4 regions of the Shewanella sp. POL2 genome follow, and region 4 is predicted to be linked to each of the others. Evidence: predicted binding sites of a transcription regulator. Region 4 holds the regulator's gene; each other region holds the start of a gene.

Evidence for each region. The regulator sigma-54, encoded in region 4, starts transcription at its own class of promoters, with help from an activator protein. The targets are predictions, from matches to a motif close to GTTGGCACGNNNNTNGNNT.
Region 1: SHEWPOL2_RS00205 (flagellar hook-length control protein FliK) is a predicted target of sigma-54. The motif match lies at 2,776-2,794, and genes of this name have one in related genera.
Region 2: SHEWPOL2_RS20935 (YggN family protein) is a predicted target of sigma-54. The motif match lies at 2,375-2,393, and genes of this name have one in related genera.
Region 3: flgA (flagellar basal body P-ring formation chaperone FlgA) is a predicted target of sigma-54. The motif match lies at 2,103-2,121, and genes of this name have one in related genera.

What each region holds. Positions count from the first base shown of each region.
Region 1 is NZ_AKZL01000001.1:40,961-46,136, reverse strand. It holds gene fliG (flagellar motor switch protein FliG) at 1-19, shown strand, start outside; gene fliH (flagellar assembly protein FliH) at 6-968, shown strand; gene fliI (flagellar protein export ATPase FliI) at 937-2,274, shown strand; partial or broken gene fliJ (flagellar export protein FliJ) at 2,286-2,728, shown strand; gene SHEWPOL2_RS00205 (flagellar hook-length control protein FliK) at 2,879-4,612, shown strand; gene fliL (flagellar basal body-associated protein FliL) at 4,697-5,176, shown strand, end outside.
Region 2 is NZ_AKZL01000134.1:2,482-7,657, reverse strand. It holds gene SHEWPOL2_RS20940 (LysR family transcriptional regulator) at 151-1,092, opposite strand; gene SHEWPOL2_RS20935 (YggN family protein) at 1,497-2,318, opposite strand; gene glsB (glutaminase B) at 2,497-3,411, opposite strand; gene SHEWPOL2_RS20925 (YggL family protein) at 3,411-3,737, opposite strand; gene trmB (tRNA (guanosine(46)-N7)-methyltransferase TrmB) at 3,785-4,501, opposite strand; gene mutY (A/G-specific adenine glycosylase) at 4,681-5,176, shown strand, end outside.
Region 3 is NZ_AKZL01000001.1:69,231-74,406, forward strand. It holds gene flgB (flagellar basal body rod protein FlgB) at 1-46, opposite strand, end outside; gene SHEWPOL2_RS00340 (protein-glutamate O-methyltransferase CheR) at 190-1,029, opposite strand; gene SHEWPOL2_RS00345 (chemotaxis protein CheV) at 1,132-2,052, opposite strand; gene flgA (flagellar basal body P-ring formation chaperone FlgA) at 2,258-2,965, shown strand; gene flgM (flagellar biosynthesis anti-sigma factor FlgM) at 3,040-3,366, shown strand; gene SHEWPOL2_RS00360 (flagellar protein FlgN) at 3,369-3,794, shown strand; gene SHEWPOL2_RS00365 (LPP20 family lipoprotein) at 3,917-4,366, opposite strand; gene SHEWPOL2_RS00370 (FlgO family outer membrane protein) at 4,363-4,995, opposite strand.
Region 4 is NZ_AKZL01000133.1:1,017-6,192, forward strand. It holds gene SHEWPOL2_RS20845 (KpsF/GutQ family sugar-phosphate isomerase) at 1-76, shown strand, start outside; gene kdsC (3-deoxy-manno-octulosonate-8-phosphatase KdsC) at 76-627, shown strand; gene lptC (LPS export ABC transporter periplasmic protein LptC) at 624-1,184, shown strand; gene lptA (lipopolysaccharide transport periplasmic protein LptA) at 1,171-1,722, shown strand; gene lptB (LPS export ABC transporter ATP-binding protein) at 1,719-2,450, shown strand; gene SHEWPOL2_RS20870 (RNA polymerase factor sigma-54) at 2,557-4,032, shown strand; gene hpf (ribosome hibernation promoting factor) at 4,061-4,348, shown strand; gene ptsN (PTS IIA-like nitrogen regulatory protein PtsN) at 4,351-4,794, shown strand; gene rapZ (RNase adapter RapZ) at 4,791-5,176, shown strand, end outside.

The DNA.
Region 1 (5,176 bases), on a different contig from region 4:
TGGCGATGAGTTCCTCTAATCGGAGTGACAATAGCGACAATAAATTGTCCCATCGGGTGGTGAGCGACTCGGAGATCGAGTTCAGCCATTGGCAATTACCCGATGTGACCCAAACCGAAGAGGTGAGTATTTCAAACCTCTTTGGTTATTCGCCGCAGCAAGCGCCGAAGGCGGTGGCCGCCGAAACCATTGCGCCACCCACCATGGCGGAAATTGAAGATATTCGCGCTCAAGCCGAAGAAGAAGGTTTTAACGAAGGTAAGACGCAAGGTTATGCCGAAGGACTGGAGCAGGGCAGACTCGAAGGTTTAGAGCAAGGCCATACCGAGGGCCTAGCCCAAGGTCATGAGCAAGGGCTTGAGGCTGGGCTTGCTGAAGCCAAGGCATTAGTCAGCCGCTTCGAAGGACTGTTAAGCCAATTTGAAAAGCCATTGCAATTACTCGATGGCGATATTGAACATTCCTTAATGACACTCACTATGGCGCTGGCCAAATCTGTGATTGGTCATGAACTTAAAACTCATCCAGAACAAATCCTGTCGGCGCTACGTTTAGGGGTCGAATCTCTGCCAATCAAGGAGCAAAGCGTCAGTATTCGCATGCATCCCGATGATGTTGCCTTGGTGGAGCAGCTATATTCCAGTACCCAATTGAACCGTAATCAGTGGCAGTTAGAGGCCGATCCCAGCTTAAATTCTGGGGATTGTATTATCAGCAGCCAACGCTCGCTGGTGGACTTAACCCTGTCCTCGCGCATCGATGCGGTGTTTGAGTCCTTACGTAATCAACAGTCCCATTTGAGTCACCAGCAGCAACAGCGCCAAGCGGTTCTCGATGAGGAAAACGCTGCAAAACGGGGATCGAGTTCAGAGCTAGGTGACGAGGCGCAGAGCACCGAGTCCCTGAGTACAGAGTCGCAAGCTGATGGAGAGCAAGATGCAAAATCGCCGCCATCAACTGCTGAATAAACTGAATCATTGCATCAATAACGTGCCCCCATTTCGCGCTGTTGCCTGTGGACAATTAGTGCGCGTGGTCGGCTTAACCTTAGAGGCAAGTGGCTGTCGAGCACCCGTCGGTAGTTTGTGTTCTATTGAGACCATGGCAGGAGAGTTAATTGCCGAAGTCGTTGGTTTTGATGATGAATTATTATATCTCATGCCAATTGAAGAGCTGCGTGGCGTGTTACCCGGTGCACGGGTTGTTCCCCTTGGAGAGCAGGCGGGTCTGAATGTGGGCTTATCCCTGTTAGGGCGCGTGCTCGACGGTAATGGTGTGCCGTTAGACGGCCTCGGCGCGTTATCTACCGAACAGCAGGCGCCAAGACACAGTAACGCCATCAATCCGCTTTCACGCCGTGCGATCACCGAACCACTCGATGTGGGCGTACGCGCCATCAATGCCATGTTAACTGTTGGCAAGGGACAACGTATGGGCTTGTTTGCGGGCTCCGGTGTGGGTAAGAGTGTGCTGTTAGGTATGATGACCCGAGGTACCACGGCCGACATTATTGTGGTGGGGCTCGTTGGGGAGCGTGGCCGCGAAGTCAAAGAATTTATTGAAGAAATCCTAGGTGAAAAGGGGAGAGCGCGATCGGTTGTGGTAGCTGCCCCCGCCGATACTTCACCGCTGATGCGCCTTCGCGCCTGTGAAACCTCGACTCGTATCGCTGAATATTTTCGTGATTTAGGCTATAACGTATTGTTATTAATGGATAGTCTGACTCGTTACGCCCAAGCGCAGCGTGAGATTGCTCTGGCTGTCGGTGAACCGCCGGCGACTAAAGGTTACCCACCATCGGTGTTTGCTAAATTGCCGCGTCTGGTTGAACGGGCGGGCAATGGTGGTCCTGGACAGGGTTCTATCACCGCATTTTACACAGTACTGACCGAGGGCGATGACCAACAGGACCCGATTGCTGATGCTTCTCGGGCGATCCTCGATGGTCATATTGTGCTTTCTCGATCGCTTGCTGATTCTGGGCATTATCCTGCCATTGATATTGAGGCTTCTATTAGCCGTGTGGCGCCTATGGTAATTTCCAATGAACATCTTGAGGCCATGCGCCGCGTCAAGCAAACCTATTCCCTTTATCAGCAGAATAAGGATCTGATTTCTATTGGCGCTTATGCACAAGGGAGCGATCCTCGTATTGATAATGCGATACGTCTACAACCTGCAATGAACGCTTTTCTGCGGCAAACCATGCGTGATGCCTTTAGTTTTGCTGATAGTCAAATGATGCTCGGGCAACTTGCTGCGCAATGTAAATAATTGAGGCCGTTATGGCGAATGCCGATCCCCTATTACTCGTATTAAAGTTAGCCCTCGATGCCGAGGAACAGGCTGCGCTGCTGCTCAAGTCGGCACAACTTGAGTGCCAAAAGCGCCAAAATCAGCTCGATGCGCTAAATAACTATCGCTTGGATTATATGAAGCAGATGCAGTCGCAGCAGGGGCAGGCCATTAGTGCGAGTCATTACCACCAATTCCATCGTTTTATTCGGCAAATCGATGAGGCTATTGCTCAGCAAAATCGTGTCGTAGCCGATGGTGAAAAGCAGAAACACTACCGTCAGCAGCACTGGCTAGAAAAACAAAAAAACGTAAGGCTGTAGAACTACTGTTAGAAAATAAAGAGAAAAAGCGCCAAGTCATTGAGCTCAAAAAAGAGCAAAAAATGACGGATGAATTTGCTTCGCAGCAATTTTTCCGTCGTAAGAAGTAATTAACCAATCCGACAGTCAATAATACTCGAATTTTTAATATCCATTTGTTGGCATTTTATTTGCTTGATTTATGCCAGATATAGCCAAAGCCGTATAAATTGACGTTTGCCCACGCTCTTTTTCCTCTGGGCGGATGTTTAGGAGCTTTTATGCAACAAATGAACAATATCCTATTAGTATCTAATGCGAAAAATAGTGCTGGCTCAAGTAAAATATTGGGGCAAGATGCTAATAGTGAAGACTTTTCTGCAGCGTTGGCTTTAGTCACATCCGTATCTTCCCCCTCGACTAAACCCCCAGTGTCTCAGGATGTTGCCGTCAAATCTGCCAAAGTGGAAGCCAGCACTGACGATACCAACACTGATGATGAAGCCGATATCAACTTGATTTTTGCCCAGATTGGTATGGCAAATGAGATGAAGAAAGCGGCAGCGCCGGGCGAGTCTTTGCCGCTTGAGGCTGATATCACGGTAACGGATGATGCCGATGCCGACTCACCCTCGTTATTAGTCGATGCTCCATCTCAGACCGACAACTCTATTGTTGACGGCACTTTTTCCGATGAAATGGCTAAGTACGCTCAGCCCTCTAACACTGGTCTTGGCGATAACAAACTGAACGTTAGTACTGAATCAGAAGGCTCTGGGGCAGTCGCTCCAAAGGCGGCCGGACAAAATACTGCACAAGTCACCGTACCGCTATTACAACAGCAAGCCTCACAACAGAACGCCGTTGATGCTGAAAGTGTAGAACCACAGATTTCAGCGGCTGATGTCGATGCTTTGGTTGCGGCCGTGACTGTGGCTGAGACGGATACTCAAGGTACCTCTGTTGATGAGCCGCATTTGATTGATGATGCAGCGTTACTTACAGGTCTGCGCAGCGAAAAGTTCGTTAAACCGCCCGAAAATCATATTTTACCCATCGAGGGTGAGCCCGTATTAGGGGGAAAAGAGCTTGGTACCACAGACATTGGCGCTAAGGCGATAAATGTGTCGACGCAGCCAGCAGATAAAGCACTTGCATTTCAAAGCATGGCATCACAAGCCGTTGATAATCAAACACCAATCAAAGCGGCCAATGCCTCTGCGAGTGATGTTTTAACGACGAATTCGGCCACAGCCGCGAATACTAACGATCTTAATACCTTAGGCACTAATGTAGCGACTAATGTATCAGGTACCACAGCCATCGACCCGAGTCTTACTGCTGACACCCCATCCCGCGCCGAGATTTCAGCAGGCTTTTTGCTAAAAGACGCTAAGTTAGCGGTTACTCTCGATGCGCAGCAAGATAGCCAAGTTGCTGCTTTAAGCTCTGGCAGTGAAGAGACGGGCAGCGAGTTTAAGCCTGTTGAATTTAAACCTGTATCCTCATTGCATTCTTTGACTACGCAGGTAACAAATCGTCAGGATATTCCACAAGTGCAGCTTTCCTTGCGCCAAGGTGTAGAAACTCAAAACCAAATGCAGGAGATGATCCAGCGTTTTTCACCCGTGATGAAACAGCAGTTGGTGACTATGGTAAGTCAAGGGATCCAGCAGGCTGAAATTCGGTTAGATCCGCCAGAACTGGGTCATATGCTAGTTAAAGTGCAAGTACATGGCGACCAAACGCAAGTACAATTCCATGTTGCTCAGGCGCAGACCCGCGATGTGGTTGAGCAAGCGATTCCTCGTTTACGTGAATTATTACAAGAACAAGGCATGCAACTCGCTGACAGTCACGTCTCTCAAGGTGACCAAGGACAACGCCGTGAGGGAGGATTTGCAGACAGTGGCGGTTCAAGTGGTGGAAATGTGGATGATTTCTCGGCAGAAGAACTCGATTTAGGTTTAAATCAAGCAACTAGTTTAAATTCGGGTATAGATTATTACGCTTAAGCAGGTAACCTATAGTAACAAAGTGGATTATAAACTGAGCCTTAATCCCATTCCCAAATTTAGCCTATTTAAAGAGAACAGAAAATGGCCAAGGAAGAATCACTAGAACTTGAAAGTACTGAAGCACCAAAAAGTAAAAAGAAGCTATTTATTTTTATCGGTGTGGGTGTCTTTGTTGCGCTATTAATTGGTGGCGCGCTTTGGTTTTTCCTTGGAAGTAGTGAAGAGGCTCCTGTCGAGGCCGAAGGTACTAAAACCGAAACGGCAGCGCCGGCTGCTGAGCCGGCATTGGCAGCTTATGTGCCGATGCCTCGCCCATTTTTATTTAACCTTCCAGGACCGGATCGCGCTCGGCTTGTCGAAATCAAAGTGCAACTTATGGTCAGAGGTCAAGATGATGATGTGTTGACCCAAAAGCACATTCCATTGATTGAAGATGCGCTGCTAACCACTTTTAGTGGTGCCGATGTGCAAAAGCTAAGTACACAGGCGGGTAAAGATGAATTACGACAATTAGCCCTGTTGAGCGTACAAAACACGTTGCAATCTGTAACGGGACGTAAA
Region 2 (5,176 bases), on a different contig from region 4:
AAGCTTCAAAAACTTGTTTTAGACAATGCTAAAAAACCAAACTAAAATGCAAGACCAAAAACATGTAAGCGGCTGATTTTATTTAACTTAAAATATCGACAAACGCTTCCAAAACGCATTGAACGCATTTTAAGAACAATGTTTCCAAAATTACTGACGCTCACTGAAAAGTTCAGCATAAGGGATATCCCAATAAGGCGGATTACCAATATGGTCTTTAATAAACTCAATAAAGGCACTCACCTTAGGCGCTAAATGCTTACGACGTGGATACACCGCCTGTAGCGGTAAATGATGAGTCAATTGCCAATCTCTCAATAGTGGCACCAAGGTACCTTTAGCGATCTCATCTTCCATCAAGTAACTAGCAAGATATACAACCCCTAAGCCACTGATCGCAGCTGATTTTAAAGCAGGAGCGTTATCCACCCTAAAGTTACCTGAGACACCTATCTCACAGTAATCATCGCCCTTTTTAAACTGCCACATGCTGTGCTCATGCCACTCACCTTGATACACCAAGCAGTTATGGTCGACTAATTGCTCTGGACGCGAAGGTTCGCCATGCTTAGCAATATAATCGGGTGAGGCAACGAGTAGGAACTGACACTTCATCAAAGGTCGCGCCACCATACCAAGGGGAAGCTGCTCAGACATCGTTAACAGTAAGTCTAAACCTTCACTGACCACATCCACCTTATGATCAAGCAAACTGACTTGCAGTTCGAGCTCAGGGTGTTTTGCCATAAAGGATGGCAGTGCGGGAATGATATGCATAGCGCCAAAGGACTGAGAAATACCCACCTTTAACACGCCGCGGGTCGCATCGTTTAAATTATGCACGCTAGCAATCGCCTGCTCAGCATCGCGGAGTAACTCTTCACCTTGCAGATATAACAAATGCCCAGCTTCAGTCAAACTTAAGCTGCGAGTAGTACGCTGGATCAGTTGAACACCGAGTCTATGCTCGAGATCGGCTACCTGCGTACTAACCTTAGATTTAGAGATCCCAAGCCTTCTTGCGGCCGCACTGAAACTTCCGGCTCTGGCCACATGAGTAAAAATCGCAATAGGTTCTAACAGTTCTAACATGGAAAGTCGCCTTAAGCAGTTTCGACAGTGATTTAAACTTTCGGAATAACGCAGGAATGCAGCATTCCATAACGCCTTAATATCTCACAGCAAATGGGTTCGTTGTAGAGATTTAAACCGAAAAAGTCAGCTAAAGTAGAGTGTTTTATCTGACTGAGTTGCCAGCTTTTCATTATATTTTAAGAGTATACCAAACATTAGTCTGAAGAATGTAACATTCCACACTAAATAGCCGCAAGCATTGGGATTAATATCAAGGTGCTTGGTAACAATTCCCCAATAAAAAGCCCCAAACACAAAGGTGCTGAGGCATTGATCATTTATACTGCTTTATTCATTTTGCCAGCTAGGCAAACGTTCTAGCATAAAAACCTGTTTATTCCCTTAGATATCTTCTGCGATATCTACTCACGCAATTCGTGGTGAGTGTTTTGCGTCAACACGTAAGGTGCTAACTCAGGCACTTCTTTACGCAGTTGATTTTCAAGCACTAGCAGGTTTTCAAAACGGTCACATAAACGGTCGGCTTTCGCTTCAATCCCCTTGGATTGGGATTCAATTTGCTGCTCAATATCATCGCCTAATCTATCCATTTTTTGTGAAAATGCCTCCATCTTAGCATCGAAGGACTCACCATCGCCGGCAAGAATTTGGCCACCGATATTCATCATCAGGGTGCCAATGGAGTTTTGCACGATTTGCTCCATTTCCTGTTCAAACTCATCGTTAAAAGTGTTTTGCATCGACTCTTCGGTCGCACCAAGGTAAAAACTATCGCCCTGCTTGTAGGCTACGGCATCGACACGCTTCTGCACACCTGCCATCATTTCATCAAACTTAGCGCCAGCGGCATCGCCCATCAATGGCGTTAACGCCATACTCACAGCTTGAGAGGCTAGTGCAACCGCTTCATTGACTAATTCAATCACCTCAGGTACCTGAGTTGACACCTCATCGGCATATTGGCTAACTAGCTTCTTCTGCTTATCAGTTAAAGTTACCTGCTTGCCTTCAACGTATAACTTGTCAACCTCGATACGATACTTCTCGGCGCCCTTCTCACTCATCACTAATTTTTTAGGTTCGACTTTCACATCATAATTAAGGGAAACCTCACAGCGCTCATCAATTTGCGGCTCGGTTTTCGCTTGTGCTGATTGCAAGCCAGAAGCACCTAAAATAACGCCCGATAATGCCACTCCAGTTAATAGCGTATTTATTTTCATTGTGGTTCATCCTTTAATCTGAGTAATTCGACTAAGCTAACATGCTAAAAGACAAAAAGCAGAAGATGTGCCAACTTTGTAACAATATGATTAGTATGGAGTTATAAAAATTAGCACCGATAGATGATTAGTGATTTTCACCAATATTTAGCTTAAGGGTGCTAATAAAAGAGGTAAATCAGAAGATTGAACGTCCGAGACGCTGGCTGAGATGCTCAAGCATCGCCGTCCCCGCGAGGGAGTTACCTTGGTTATCTAATTCGGGTGACCAAACGCAGACCGAGAGCTCCCCAGGGATCACCGCAATAATGCCGCCACCGACACCACTTTTGCCAGGCATTCCGACACGATAGGCAAACTCACCAGCGCCATCGTACAAGCCCGAGGTTGCTAACAGGGCATTTAACTGTCGAGTCTGCACTTGCGAAATAAGCTCGGTACCGTCTAAAGTTTTACCGCGATTAGCTAAATACAGCATCGCCCGCGATAGATCGGCGCAGTTCATTTTTAAGGCGCAGTAATGAAAATAAGTGCGCAGCACTGTATCGACATCACCTTGAAAATTGCCGAAGGATTTCATCAGATAGGCGATGGCCGCATTGCGAGCACTATGCTGATATTCAGAATCCGCCACTTGCTTATCGAAACAAACTTTATCGTTTTGACTCAACGCCCTGACCAATTCCAACATCCGATGCTTAGGTGCCCCTAAACGGCTCTGTAATAAGTCAGCGATGACTAACGCGCCAGCATTAATAAAGGGATTGCGAGGTTTACCCCGCTCGAGTTCGACTTGGACTAATGAATTGAAGGAGTGTCCCGAGGGTTCTTTGCCGACGCGGCTCCAAATTTCGGTTTCTTCATATAAAGTTAGCGCTAAGGTTAAGCTGAAAACTTTAGAAATACTTTGAATTGAAAATGGCTCAAGGTAATCGCCTGCGCCTATGGTTTCACCGTCAATAGTTGTCACGGCTATGCCCAATTTGCCAGCATCAACATTAGCGAGCGCAGGAATATAATTAGCAACCTTTCCTTGGCCGAGCAAGGGTCGAACTTTGTCGACCACTTCCTCTAATAACGCCTGTTCTGGCATTAACTCCACCAGATATCGTACAGTTCGCTAACTTCGAGTTGAGTCACTTTTTGACCCGCCCAGAATGCCTTAACAGCAGCGATATCTTCCTCGGTGCACTTCCCGATAGTTTGGGTCGCAATAATACCTTCCCATTCGATATGACCACCGCCATGGAAGCCTAGCTTACGGGCTTCAATCACCTCATCAATAAACTTATCGACAGTTGCATCAATTTCAGCTTCAGAGACAGATGCATCGAACGTCCAAGTGATGTCAAAACCTAACTCTTGGAATTCATCGACGCGCATTTTCTTACGTAAACGACGGCTACGATTCGTTGCCATAGTGATTTTCCCCGTTGTGTTAAAAAACCAATAAAAAGATAACGATATTAAGCGATACGCTCGAACATCAGATCCCATACGCCATGGCCAAGGCGATGACCGCGGGCTTCAAATTTCGTGAGTGGACGATGATCCGGACGCGGTACAACAGTACCATCGGCAGATTGATTCTTGTAACCGCTCGCCACATTCATCACTTCCAGCATATGTTCGCTGTAGTTTTCCCAGTCGGTTGCCATATGGAATACGCCGCCAATCTTCAGTTTACGGCGGATCAATTCGGCAAATTCAGCTTGTACGATACGGCGTTTGTGGTGGCGCTTTTTATGCCAAGGATCGGGGAAGAACAACTGCACACGCGTCAGGCTGCCATCGGCAATCGCATGTTCTAATACTTCCATCGCATCATGGTGATACACACGAAGATTGGTCACGCCCGCGGCAGCGGCATCACTTAAGCATGAGCCAACACCAGGCTTATGGACTTCAATACCGATAAAGTTCAGCTCTGGTGCTTCTTGCGCCATTTGCACTAAAGAAGCGCCCATACCGAAACCAATCTCCAGTACAGTGTCAGCTTCGCGGCCAAAAACTTCGGCTAAATCCAATGGTGTTGGGCTGTAATCTAAGCCCATTGTTGGCCACTGAGTCTCAATGGCTTGCGCTTGACCTTTAGTCAAACGCCCTTCTCTTAGGACAAAGCTTCTGATCTTACGCAGATACTTGCCTTCTTCATTAAATTCAGCGGTAGTGACTTCGCTCATTTTTGCCTCGTCTCGTGGACAACACCCTCTAAAAAGAAGGGCATTATCCAAAGTTCAACTTACAGTGCAAGCACTAATGGAGGCGAAGTATAACAAGATTCTTCGCCGGAGCGAATCTAGCGCTGTTTTTCCTGTGAGAGTGACTTGTTTGCCGCCCTATCTCCCGCTACACTGCGCCGATGAAATCTACAGCCTCCTTTGCAACACGTATCGTTAATTGGTACGACACCCACGGTCGTAAAACCCTCCCTTGGCAGCAAGATAAAACCCCATATAGTGTATGGGTTTCAGAGATTATGCTGCAACAAACTCAGGTGGCGACTGTTATTCCCTATTACCAGCGTTTTATGACGCGTTTCCCCGATGTATTAGCCCTCGCTAACGCGCCGGATGATGAAGTATTGCACCATTGGACAGGCCTTGGTTATTACGCTAGGGCTCGCAATCTGCATAAAGCCGCTAAGATGGTTCGCGATTTGTATCAAGGACAATTCCCGACGAATTTTGAGAAAGTGCTAGCACTGCCAGGCATTGGCCGCTCTACAGCGGGTGCAGTGCTATCCCTATCACTTGGGCAGCAGCATCCTATCCTCGATGGCAATGTTAAGCGCGTCCTAGCAAGACATGGCGCGATTTCGGGCTGGCCTGGACAAAAACCAGTGGAGGAGCAACTCT
Region 3 (5,176 bases), on a different contig from region 4:
ACGTGAATTGGTGAACACCCAGTGCCTTATCAAAATTAATCGCCATAAAATTGCCTCCATCGTGTCACTCACGGGAACAAAGCAATTCATGTGCCAATACTTTTATGGGAGGTAATAAAGTTTGTGAGGGATATAGCAGATAAAAAAATTACCGAACTATGCCGGTAATTATCAATTAAAATCAAACCCTTAAGCTTTCTTTTGGTAATAAATGCCAGGGTTACAACGAACCATATCAAATTCATCAGTAAGGCCAGCAATGGATTCGGATGCGCCTAAAAAGAGGATACCTTTGGGATTTAACGCGGCAGCAAATTGCCGCAAAATTTTTGCTTTTGCCTCAGGGGCAAAATAGATCAACACATTTCGGAAAAAAATAATGTCAAACTTACCCAACAAAGTGTAACTCTCGAGCAAGTTATGAGCTCGGAAATTGACGAGACGTTTAACGTTATCCTTTATGCGCATGTTGCCAGAAGGCAAAGCATCAAAAAACTGCCGCTTACGTTCTTCAGACAATCCACGTGCTAACGCTAAACTATCATACTCAGCATTTTTACATCGCTCCAACATAGAAGGAGAAAGATCCGTTGCTTGAATCGAGGCACCACCAGGCAGCGCCCCTGGTTTTTTTTGCTGGTACTCTAATATGGTCATTGCTAAAGAATATGGCTCTTGACCCGACGAGCAAGCTGCAGACCATATCTTTAAAGGTCTACCTAACTTACTGTATTCTGGTAATAGCACATTATTAAGCAATTCAAATGGATAACGATCACGAAACCATAAGGTTTCATTAGTGGTCATGGCATCAATAACTTCAGCTCGTAAAGCTCGTTCCGTGGGTTTCATCGAATGCTTTACCACATCGGATAACGAAGGAAGGTTATATTTGCCCATCAATGGCGCGAGACGACTACGTACGAGGTATTGTTTATTTTCACCTAGCACGATGCCGCTATGTTGTTCTAAGAACAACCTAAATTGATTATATTCTGCTTCAGCGAGTGATTTATCAGGCACATTCACGTCCTAGATCCTATAGCAAGCACCAAAATAAGTGCACAACAATCATGTAATAAGGGCTAGATTATAGCGTAAAGCTCAACTAGGCACTAACCCACACTCTCACTACAAACTTAAATGCTTGTTCACTGCCGCAGCTAATTCGTCAGGGTTAAATTTTGCGATAAAGTCATTGGCACCAACCTTTTGTACCATGGCTTGGTTAAAGACACCGCTTAATGAGGTGTGCAGTACCACCTTGATATTTTTAAGCTTAGGATCATCACGGATCTCAGCCGTTAAGGTATAACCATCCATTTCGGGCATCTCAATATCGGAGATAATGAGTGGAATTTCATCGGCAACGTTATTCATTTCACTTGCAATGGCCTTGAGCTTATCAAGTGCCTCACGACCATCCTTTGCCGTGTCAATTTGTAAATTTAACGACTCTAACGACCGAATAATTTGCTTGCGTGCCACCGCCGAATCATCAATCACCATAATATGGTAATGCTGACTTCTATCGAGAGTAAGTTGCTCATTAACCTCTTCACTAATGGCCGTTTTGACAGGTGAGATTTCATCTAAAATCTTTTCAACATCCAAGATTTCAACCAATTCACCTTCAATCTCGGTAACCGCGGTTAAATAGGAATAACGCCCAGCACCTTGCGGTGGCGGCATAATAGCTTCCCAGTTCATGTTGATAATACGTTCAACAGAACTAACCAAGAACCCCTGCACACTACGGTTATATTCCGAAATGATGATAAAGCAATTTTCAGTGCTCGCTAACGGACGCCCTCCCGTTGCCGCACTCAGATCGATAACAGAAATAGTTGTGCCACGAATATGGGCAACTCCTTTGACGTAAGGATTGAGTTTAGGCAATGTCGTTAATGGCGGGCATTGCAAAACCTCTTTCACTTTAAATACGTTTATCCCAAACCGTTGACGACCATTTAACTTAAATAGCAATAGTTCTAGCCGGTTTTGACCTACGAGTTGGGTTCGTTTGTTGACTGAATCAAGAATACTCGACATAACTCTGCCTTGTTGTTCTGTTTATGTACGGCCCTAAAACTCGTTTGAGTATAGGCATATTAATTGCTTACGTCTTGTTATCGATAAACATAGTTGAAACTAAGTCAAACTTCTGACACCAAAAATCTAAGAAAGAAGCATTGAACAGTTTCACGCTTGATAAAAGTATAGGTGTATTCTGGCGTTACAAGCTAGTCTCTTCATTATGAAAGTAAATTTAGTCTATTTTTTGAGTATTTTCGCACTTTTTCTATCCACGGCAGCTAAGGCTGAACCCGTGATACCTAGCGTATCGGCGATATCCGAATTAGCTAAAGCCCTTATTAATGAAAAGATTGCTGTACCTGCAAATGCGAAAGTCGACATTAATCCACAAACGGTCGATAACCGAATGCTGCCAGCACAGTGCACATCACCAATAAGGGTCGAATTAGCTTCAGAACGCGAAATTAGCCGTAATAACACCATAAAAGTCAGTTGTGATACCCCCGATCTCGCCTACCCTTGGCAGATTTTTATGTCTGTTCGAGTAGACATTCTTTTTCCTGTTGTGGTCGCAACCGAAACCTTAGCGCCAGGTGAATTAATCAGTCCTTTACAGGTCGAGATCCGCTATGTTGACCAAAATAGTTTGCGTGGCATGCAATTTAGCGATACTAATCAGCTAACAGGCGTGAGAGTTAAACGCCGAGTCGCGAAAAATTATCCTATTTTTGCGAACAACCTTTGCTTTGTCTGTAAAAATGACACAGTGTCGATTTATGTGCGTTCAAATAACTTCGTACTAAAAACTGTGGGAGAGGCGCTGCAAGATGGTAATATTGGCGACCAAATTCGAATCAAAAATAGCAGTTCTAACAAAGAGCTAGATGCCATAATTACGGCGATTGGCGAAGTAGAAGTTAGAATGTAAAATAAGCTAAAGCTTTTCGATAAGCTGCCGATACCCCAGTTAAGAAATCCGTATACATGACGCTGGAGCCTAAAATGGCAATTGATATTAGCAAATTTAACGCCGGAGCGGCCGCACAAGTCCGTTCAAACAGCACTAAACAAAGCAGCGAAAGCGAGAAAACCTCTCAGGTAGCAGCTAAATCAACTCAACTAAAAGGTGACTCTGTTGTCATTACGGCTCAAGCTCAACAGTTACAAGGAGCTCAAACCAAAATGGCCAGTCTACCTGAAGTCGACCAAAAGAAGGTGGCCGAAATAAAACAAGCCATTGCCGAAGGTCGTTATAAAATTGATCCCGAAAAGTTGGCTGCGAATATTGCCAGCTTCGAAGCAGAATTAAATGAGCTTAATAAAGAGTAACTATGACAGAAATAGCTAAACTGGTAGATCAACAACACGCCCATTTGGCTGTTCTTAAACAAATTATTCTTAAGGAAAAAGGCGCTTTGGTTGACCAAAACGCCGATTTGCTTTTGTCGCTTGCTGAGCAAAAATCAACATGTCTACAAGACCTTAAAGCAAATGATGACTTGCTGGCTAGTCACAGCGATAAAGCCTTACTCACAGAGCAAGTTGAGCTATCCGATAAAATGGCAGTGGTTAAAGAGGCTCTAGCAGAATGCAAAGATCTCAACGCACAAAATGCTAGTTTGATCGAGATGAATCTTGCAAGCCTAAACCGCTTTGCTCAAGCCTTGCAGGCGAGCCGAAATGCCACCACGCTGACGTATAACGATAAAGGTAAAACATCAACAATCTCAAGCTTAGGCAATGATCTAAAAGCGTAAGGTGTTATAAGTACAAACGGATTTCAAACAAAAACCGCGCTTAGTAAGCGCGGTTTTTGTTTATCGATTATCCGTACCCAAACCATCTCATGCTTGTCTTCTGGCGGATAGGAGATAACACCTTAAAAGTAAGTGACTTCTTTAATTCTCTGTGGCCGACTCTGCTGCTGATAGATTTGCCATACCTTAGAAAAATCAAGTTCTAACTCAGTAACGTAATGCTCACCTGCGGGATAACTTTTAACTACTCTTGCGCCGCGGATCAACCCAGTGACTGAAGCTTTAACATTATCATCGGTTAGCATCCAATCACTGACACTGCTGTTAGCGGTGATCTTTTGGCCGTATACTTGTTCAGCTAGCTCACGGTAAGCCACAATTTTAGATGCTTGCATCGCCATCAACATTCTTTGAGATTGCTCTTTCGCTGGTTGAGTCGCTAACGGGGCATAACCAATGGCCGTTAGCTTAGGGAAGCTAGATGGAGGAACATCTTCCCACTGCACATACTTGTCTCTAGAGGCACAACTTGTCAGTAGAAGCGCCGCAATCACTAACAGGTAGCGTTTCATTTTCCATCTCCTAATACACGCACTTCATTCATACCGGGAGCCGACTGACGATATAAAATCCCATCGTGGGAGATCACTTGCTCAGAGGGCTGCATATAATTGCTTAATTCTTTTTGTGTCACAAAGGTCTGTGAAGCTGACACCACTCGGTTGTTACTTAAGGTAACGATTCGAGTATTAATGGCTAAGCCATTGGTCGTCGGGCTCATCGTGGATACCACAATATGGTCAACAGGTAAGTTGGTCGAAAGCTTTTGCCAATCGCGCGTCAAAATAAAATCGCCCTCACCAGTAACATGCAGTCCATCAGCGAGATTTAACTCCACCACATTAAATTGAAAACTGTGCAACGATGCCATGAGTCCCTGCTGCAATTGCAGCGCAACCGCATTCGTACTCGTCATGTCGCCCACTAATACTGGTGTAGTTACAACGATAGGTTGATCAGGACGCAATGCATCATTTTGCTTGACTAGCTCAGTCACAATACGCTGCGCTAAATGATTAATCACCGCTGTCGGCGGCAAACCATTGCCATCAACTAGGCTAGGTTTGGGCGGTACAACGGGTTTCGTCGTACAACCTACCAGCACCACAAGTGCCAGAGGAATAAATGCACGCTTCAGCATTGGAATAACCTCATCGTCTAAATCAATGCGACTCACATGAAGTCGCGGCCTTTGGCGTAAATCAAGCAAATATTAGACCAAGTCAAAATATTGCGCTTAATGAACTCTTCAGATTATCGACAAATCCATTGATAACTTTATCCCTAGACCACGATAAATCAGGCATACAATTTGCTTAGAG
Region 4 (5,176 bases):
GATAGTGATAGATAAAGACAATCATCCTGTCGGTGCGCTCAATATGCTCGATATGGTTAAAGCGGGAGTCATTTAATGCCACAGCAAGGATTTTACGGCCCGATCAGCGATGATGTGTGGCAAAGAGCGCAAAAAATTAAACTGCTGATCTGCGATGTGGACGGGGTATTTTCTGACGGCCGCATTTATTTAAGCAACTCGGGTGAAGAGCTCAAAGCCTTCCATACCCGCGATGGTTATGGCGTGCGCTCTTTATTGACCAGTGGCTTTAATCTGGCCGTGATAACAGGCCGCCAGTCTAAAATTGTTGAAAACCGCATGACGGCCCTCGGTGTATCCCATATTTATCAAGGTGTGGATAATAAATTTGTCCCCTATGAAGAACTGCTGTCGCTCTACAATGTCACACCAGAAGAAGTTGCCTATATCGGTGATGATATTGTCGACCTGCCAGTGATGAATGTCGTCGGTCTTGCCGTCTGTGTTGCCGATGGACATCCCTATGTGCGCCAACACGCCCATTTTGTGACCCAGTTAAATGGTGGTCATGGCGCGCTCAGAGAGCTGACAGATCTGTTACTTCTGAGTCAAAACAAATTTACCTCAGCCCATGGGATGAGCATATGAGTCGTGTGACCCTCGCCATTATTGCTTTTTTTGGTACTGCACTCGTGCTGTATTGGCAGGTCCAACAAAAACGCGGTGGCGATACCGATAGCAGCCTGAACGATACAGACAGACCCGACTACATTATCGAAGATCTGCGTAGCATCGAGTTTAACGAGCAAGGACAAGTCAATAGTCGCGTCACGGCAAAGCACATGGAACACTATGAGCTTAAAAACCAAACCGACTTTATTCAGCCTGTCTATCTTGTGTATCCCGACCAAGGTAAAGCAAAATGGCAGATCAGAGCCGATCAAGGTCGACTCAACAAAGATACTGGCAAGGTTGTATTAGAAAATAATGTTATTATCGATGCCATCAGCCCTGGTGAACCGATACAAACCTTGTCCACCAGTTTTTTAGAACTCGATCTCAACACAATGATAATGACCTCTGACCGCATCATTTACGTCACAGGGAAAGATTTTAATATTCAAGGGCAAGGCCTTTATGCCGACCTTAACGCGCAGGAAGTGCAATTGACCAGTCAGGTAGTAGGAACCTATGAAGCAAAATAACATATTACTTGCCAGCCTAATGCTAATGATAAGCATGAATGCCTTCGCCAAGATCGGTGACTTACAGCAAGAAGTGAAAATTAAAGCCGTCAGTCAAACTGCGGACATTAAAAACAATCAGATCATTTTCTTCGGTCCCGTTGAAGTTGTTCAAGGCTCAATTAAAATCCATGCGGATCAACTCCGTGCATTTTCTGTCGAAGGCGAAAATAGTAAAGTCTTACTGGCTACTGGAAATCCGGCAACCTACAGCCAAATCCTGGATGATGGCCGCCCAGCATCTGCTAGCGCCAAAGAGATTCGCTATGAAATGGCCACTCGGACGTTGACCCTAACTGGTACAGCGACCCTAGACCAAGCGGGTAGTCAAGTTACAGGCAATTTAATTCGTTACGATATTATTCAGCAAAAACTGATCGCCGAAAGTAGCGGCAATGGTGATGATCGCGTAATTACCATTATTCAACCTGATAATTATCAGGAAGAACTCAAAAATACACCAACAGATAAACCTGTGAAAAAACAGGATTCTAAATGACCCAAATCACCTTAAAAGCACAGAATCTCGCCAAGAGTTATAAGAGTCGTCAGGTTGTCAAAGATGTCAGCCTGACGGTCAAAACGGGTCAAGTCGTCGGCCTACTCGGCCCTAACGGCGCGGGCAAAACCACCACCTTTTACATGGTCGTGGGCTTAGTTAAAAGCGATAAAGGCCATATCTTTATCGACGATGATGATTTAACCGCCGATCCTATGCATCTGCGTGCCCGCAAAGGTATTGGTTACCTACCACAGGAAGCGAGTATCTTTCGTAAATTAACCGTACACGACAACATCATGGCGGTACTGCAAACCCGTAAAGAGCTCAATAGTGACCAGCGCGAAGAAGCACTAGAGCAACTGCTAGAAGAGTTCCATATCACCCATATTCGTGACAGCCAAGGCATGTCCTTATCGGGCGGTGAACGTCGCCGCGTCGAAATTGCCCGCGCCTTAGCGGCCAACCCCAAGTTTATTCTGCTTGATGAGCCCTTTGCGGGCGTTGATCCGATCTCCGTTATCGATATCAAGAAAATTATCGAGCAGCTTAAGAGCCGAGGCCTTGGAGTACTTATCACTGACCACAATGTGCGCGAGACCTTAGACGTCTGTGAACATGCTTACATTGTGAGTCACGGTAATCTTATTGCCGAGGGCACACCCGCAGAGATCTTAGACAATCAGCAAGTTAGGGCTGTGTACTTAGGTGAACAATTCAGGCTATAGTTACTAAAACAAAGCTAATAAGCCTTGAATTTGAGAGCGCTAGGCTCCATCCATATGATATCAAGCGACCTAAACTCACAATAATAACCTAGGGATCAGCGGTAACATGAAAGCGTCACTCCAGCTCAAACTGGGTCAACAGTTAACCATGACGCCACAACTTCAGCAGGCCATTCGCCTGCTGCAACTGTCGTCATTGGAACTGCAACAAGAAATCCAGCAAGCCTTAGACTCTAATCCTCTTCTCGAGCTGGAAGAGGAGCAATTTGACGCGCCTAGCGAACGTAAGCAAGATATCGCCGATACCGACTTTAGCGAAACGACTGCCCAGCCACAGGAACAAGATAACTCCACCGTGGACATTGCCGAGTCGCTGACCAAAGAATCTCTGCCCGAAGAGTTACCCATGGATACCACTTGGGATGAAGTCTTTACCGCATCGCCAAACTCAGGTTCTGGCGCCAGCCGTGAAGATGACATGCCCTTCCAAGGGGAAACTAGCGAGGGGTTGTACGAACATTTAGAATGGCAAAAAAACCTCACACCCTTCTCTGAAACCGATTTAGCCATTGCCACCGCGATTATTGATGCCATTGACGATCAAGGTTATCTCACTCAAAGCACTGAAGATATCCTCGAAGCCATGGGCAATCCCGAGATTGAACTCGACGAAGTTGAAGCCGTGCTCAAGCGTATTCAACATTTCGACCCCGTTGGTGTCGCGGCAAGGGATTTAAGCGAATGTTTACTGATCCAGCTATCTCATTTTTCGCCTGATACCCCTCACATCGAAAACGCCCGCATGCTGATCAAAGATCATTTAGATCTGATCGCCGCTCGCGACTTTAGGCTGTTAATGCGTAAGACCAAACTGAAAGAAGACGAGTTAAGGGACAGTATTGCGCTGATCCAAACCTTAAATCCTCGCCCCGGTTTACTCATCACCCCTGTCGATGAAGAATATGTGATCCCCGATGTATCGGTGTCGAAGAAAAACGGCCGTTGGGTGGTCGAATTAAACCCTGACTGCATGCCAAAAATCAACGTAAATCAGCAATATGCAGCAATGGCCCGAAGTTCAAAAAATCAAGCTGATAGCCAATTTATTCGTGGCCATCTGCAAGAGGCTAAATGGTTTATCAAAAGCCTTGAAAGCCGCAACGAAACACTGCTCAAGGTGGCAAACTGCATAGTGCAATACCAACAGGGTTTCTTCGAATATGGCGAAGAAGCCATGAAACCTATGGTCCTTAACGATATCGCCGAAGCGGTAGAAATGCATGAGTCCACCATTTCACGGGTGACGACTCAAAAATACATGCATACCCCAAAAGGACTTTTTGAACTAAAATATTTCTTCTCAAGCCACGTCGGGACGGATGATGGCGGTGAGTGCTCATCCACAGCAATCAGAGCTTTCATTAAGAAACTGGTTGCAGCGGAAAACCAGAAAAAACCATTAAGCGACAGCAAGATGGCTCAACTTCTGGCAGAACAGGGAATTAACGTTGCGCGCAGAACCATTGCGAAGTACCGAGAAGCGATGCTTATTCCCCCTTCCAATCAGCGTAAAAGCTTATAGCCTATTGTGAGTATCGGAGGACGTTTCTATGCAAATAAACCTAAGTGGACACCATATCGAGATTACTGAATCGTTACGGGCATATGTTGAGGAAAAGTTTTCAAAACTTGAACGTCATTTCGAACAGATCAATAATGTGCACGTTGTGCTCAATGTTGAGAAAATGCAACAGATTGCCGAAGCGAGAATCAACCTCACCGGTGGTGAAGTCTTCGCGACTTCAGAGCATGCAGATATGTATGCTGCCATAGACGTCCTGATTGATAAACTTGATCGTCAGGTTATTAAACACAAAGAGAAGTTAACAAAACACTAGCAATGGAACTTCGTACCATACTGCGGCCGGAGTGCACAACCTGCGCCACTCCGGGCAGTAAGAAAAAGGTACTGGAACTCATCAGCGACTTAGCCGCTGCCCAGTACCCCACCCTCTCATCTCAAGAGATCTTCGAAAGCCTCGTGGCGCGCGAAAAGATGGGTAGCACAGGTATAGGTAACGGTATCGCCATTCCACATGGTCGATTAACCGATATAACACAACCCATAGCGATATTGATAAAATGTGAGGAGCCGATAGCCTTTGATGCTATCGATAAACAACCCGTCGATATTTTATTTGCACTACTCGTGCCTGCCGACCAATGTCAGCAGCACCTAAGTACCTTGTCATGCATGGCTGAAAAGCTCAGTGACAAGCAAATATTAAAACAATTGCGCAAGACGCATGATGAAACGGAACTCTATCAGGTAATCATTGGATGAAACTGGTCATAGTGTCAGGGCGTTCAGGCTCAGGCAAATCGGTCGCACTTAGAGTGCTTGAAGATCTCGGCTACTATTGTGTCGATAATTTGCCTTTGCCGTTGATTGGTAGTTTGCTTGAACAGCTCAAAGGCAGTAACGATCTCGTTGCTATCAGTGTTGACGTGCGCAATTTACCAGAGCAAGACAAAGTCCTGGTTAAACAGCTTGCCAGCCTGCCTACGGGCACTGAACTCACCAGCTTCTTCTTAAACTCCAGCGATAAAGTGTTGCTCAAACGCTACAGTGAAACGCGGCGCTTACATCCCTTATCGAAGAGCCGAGTGTCACTGCAAGAAGCCATCAAGCTTGAAGGCAAATTGCTCGAGCCGCTGTCACAGCA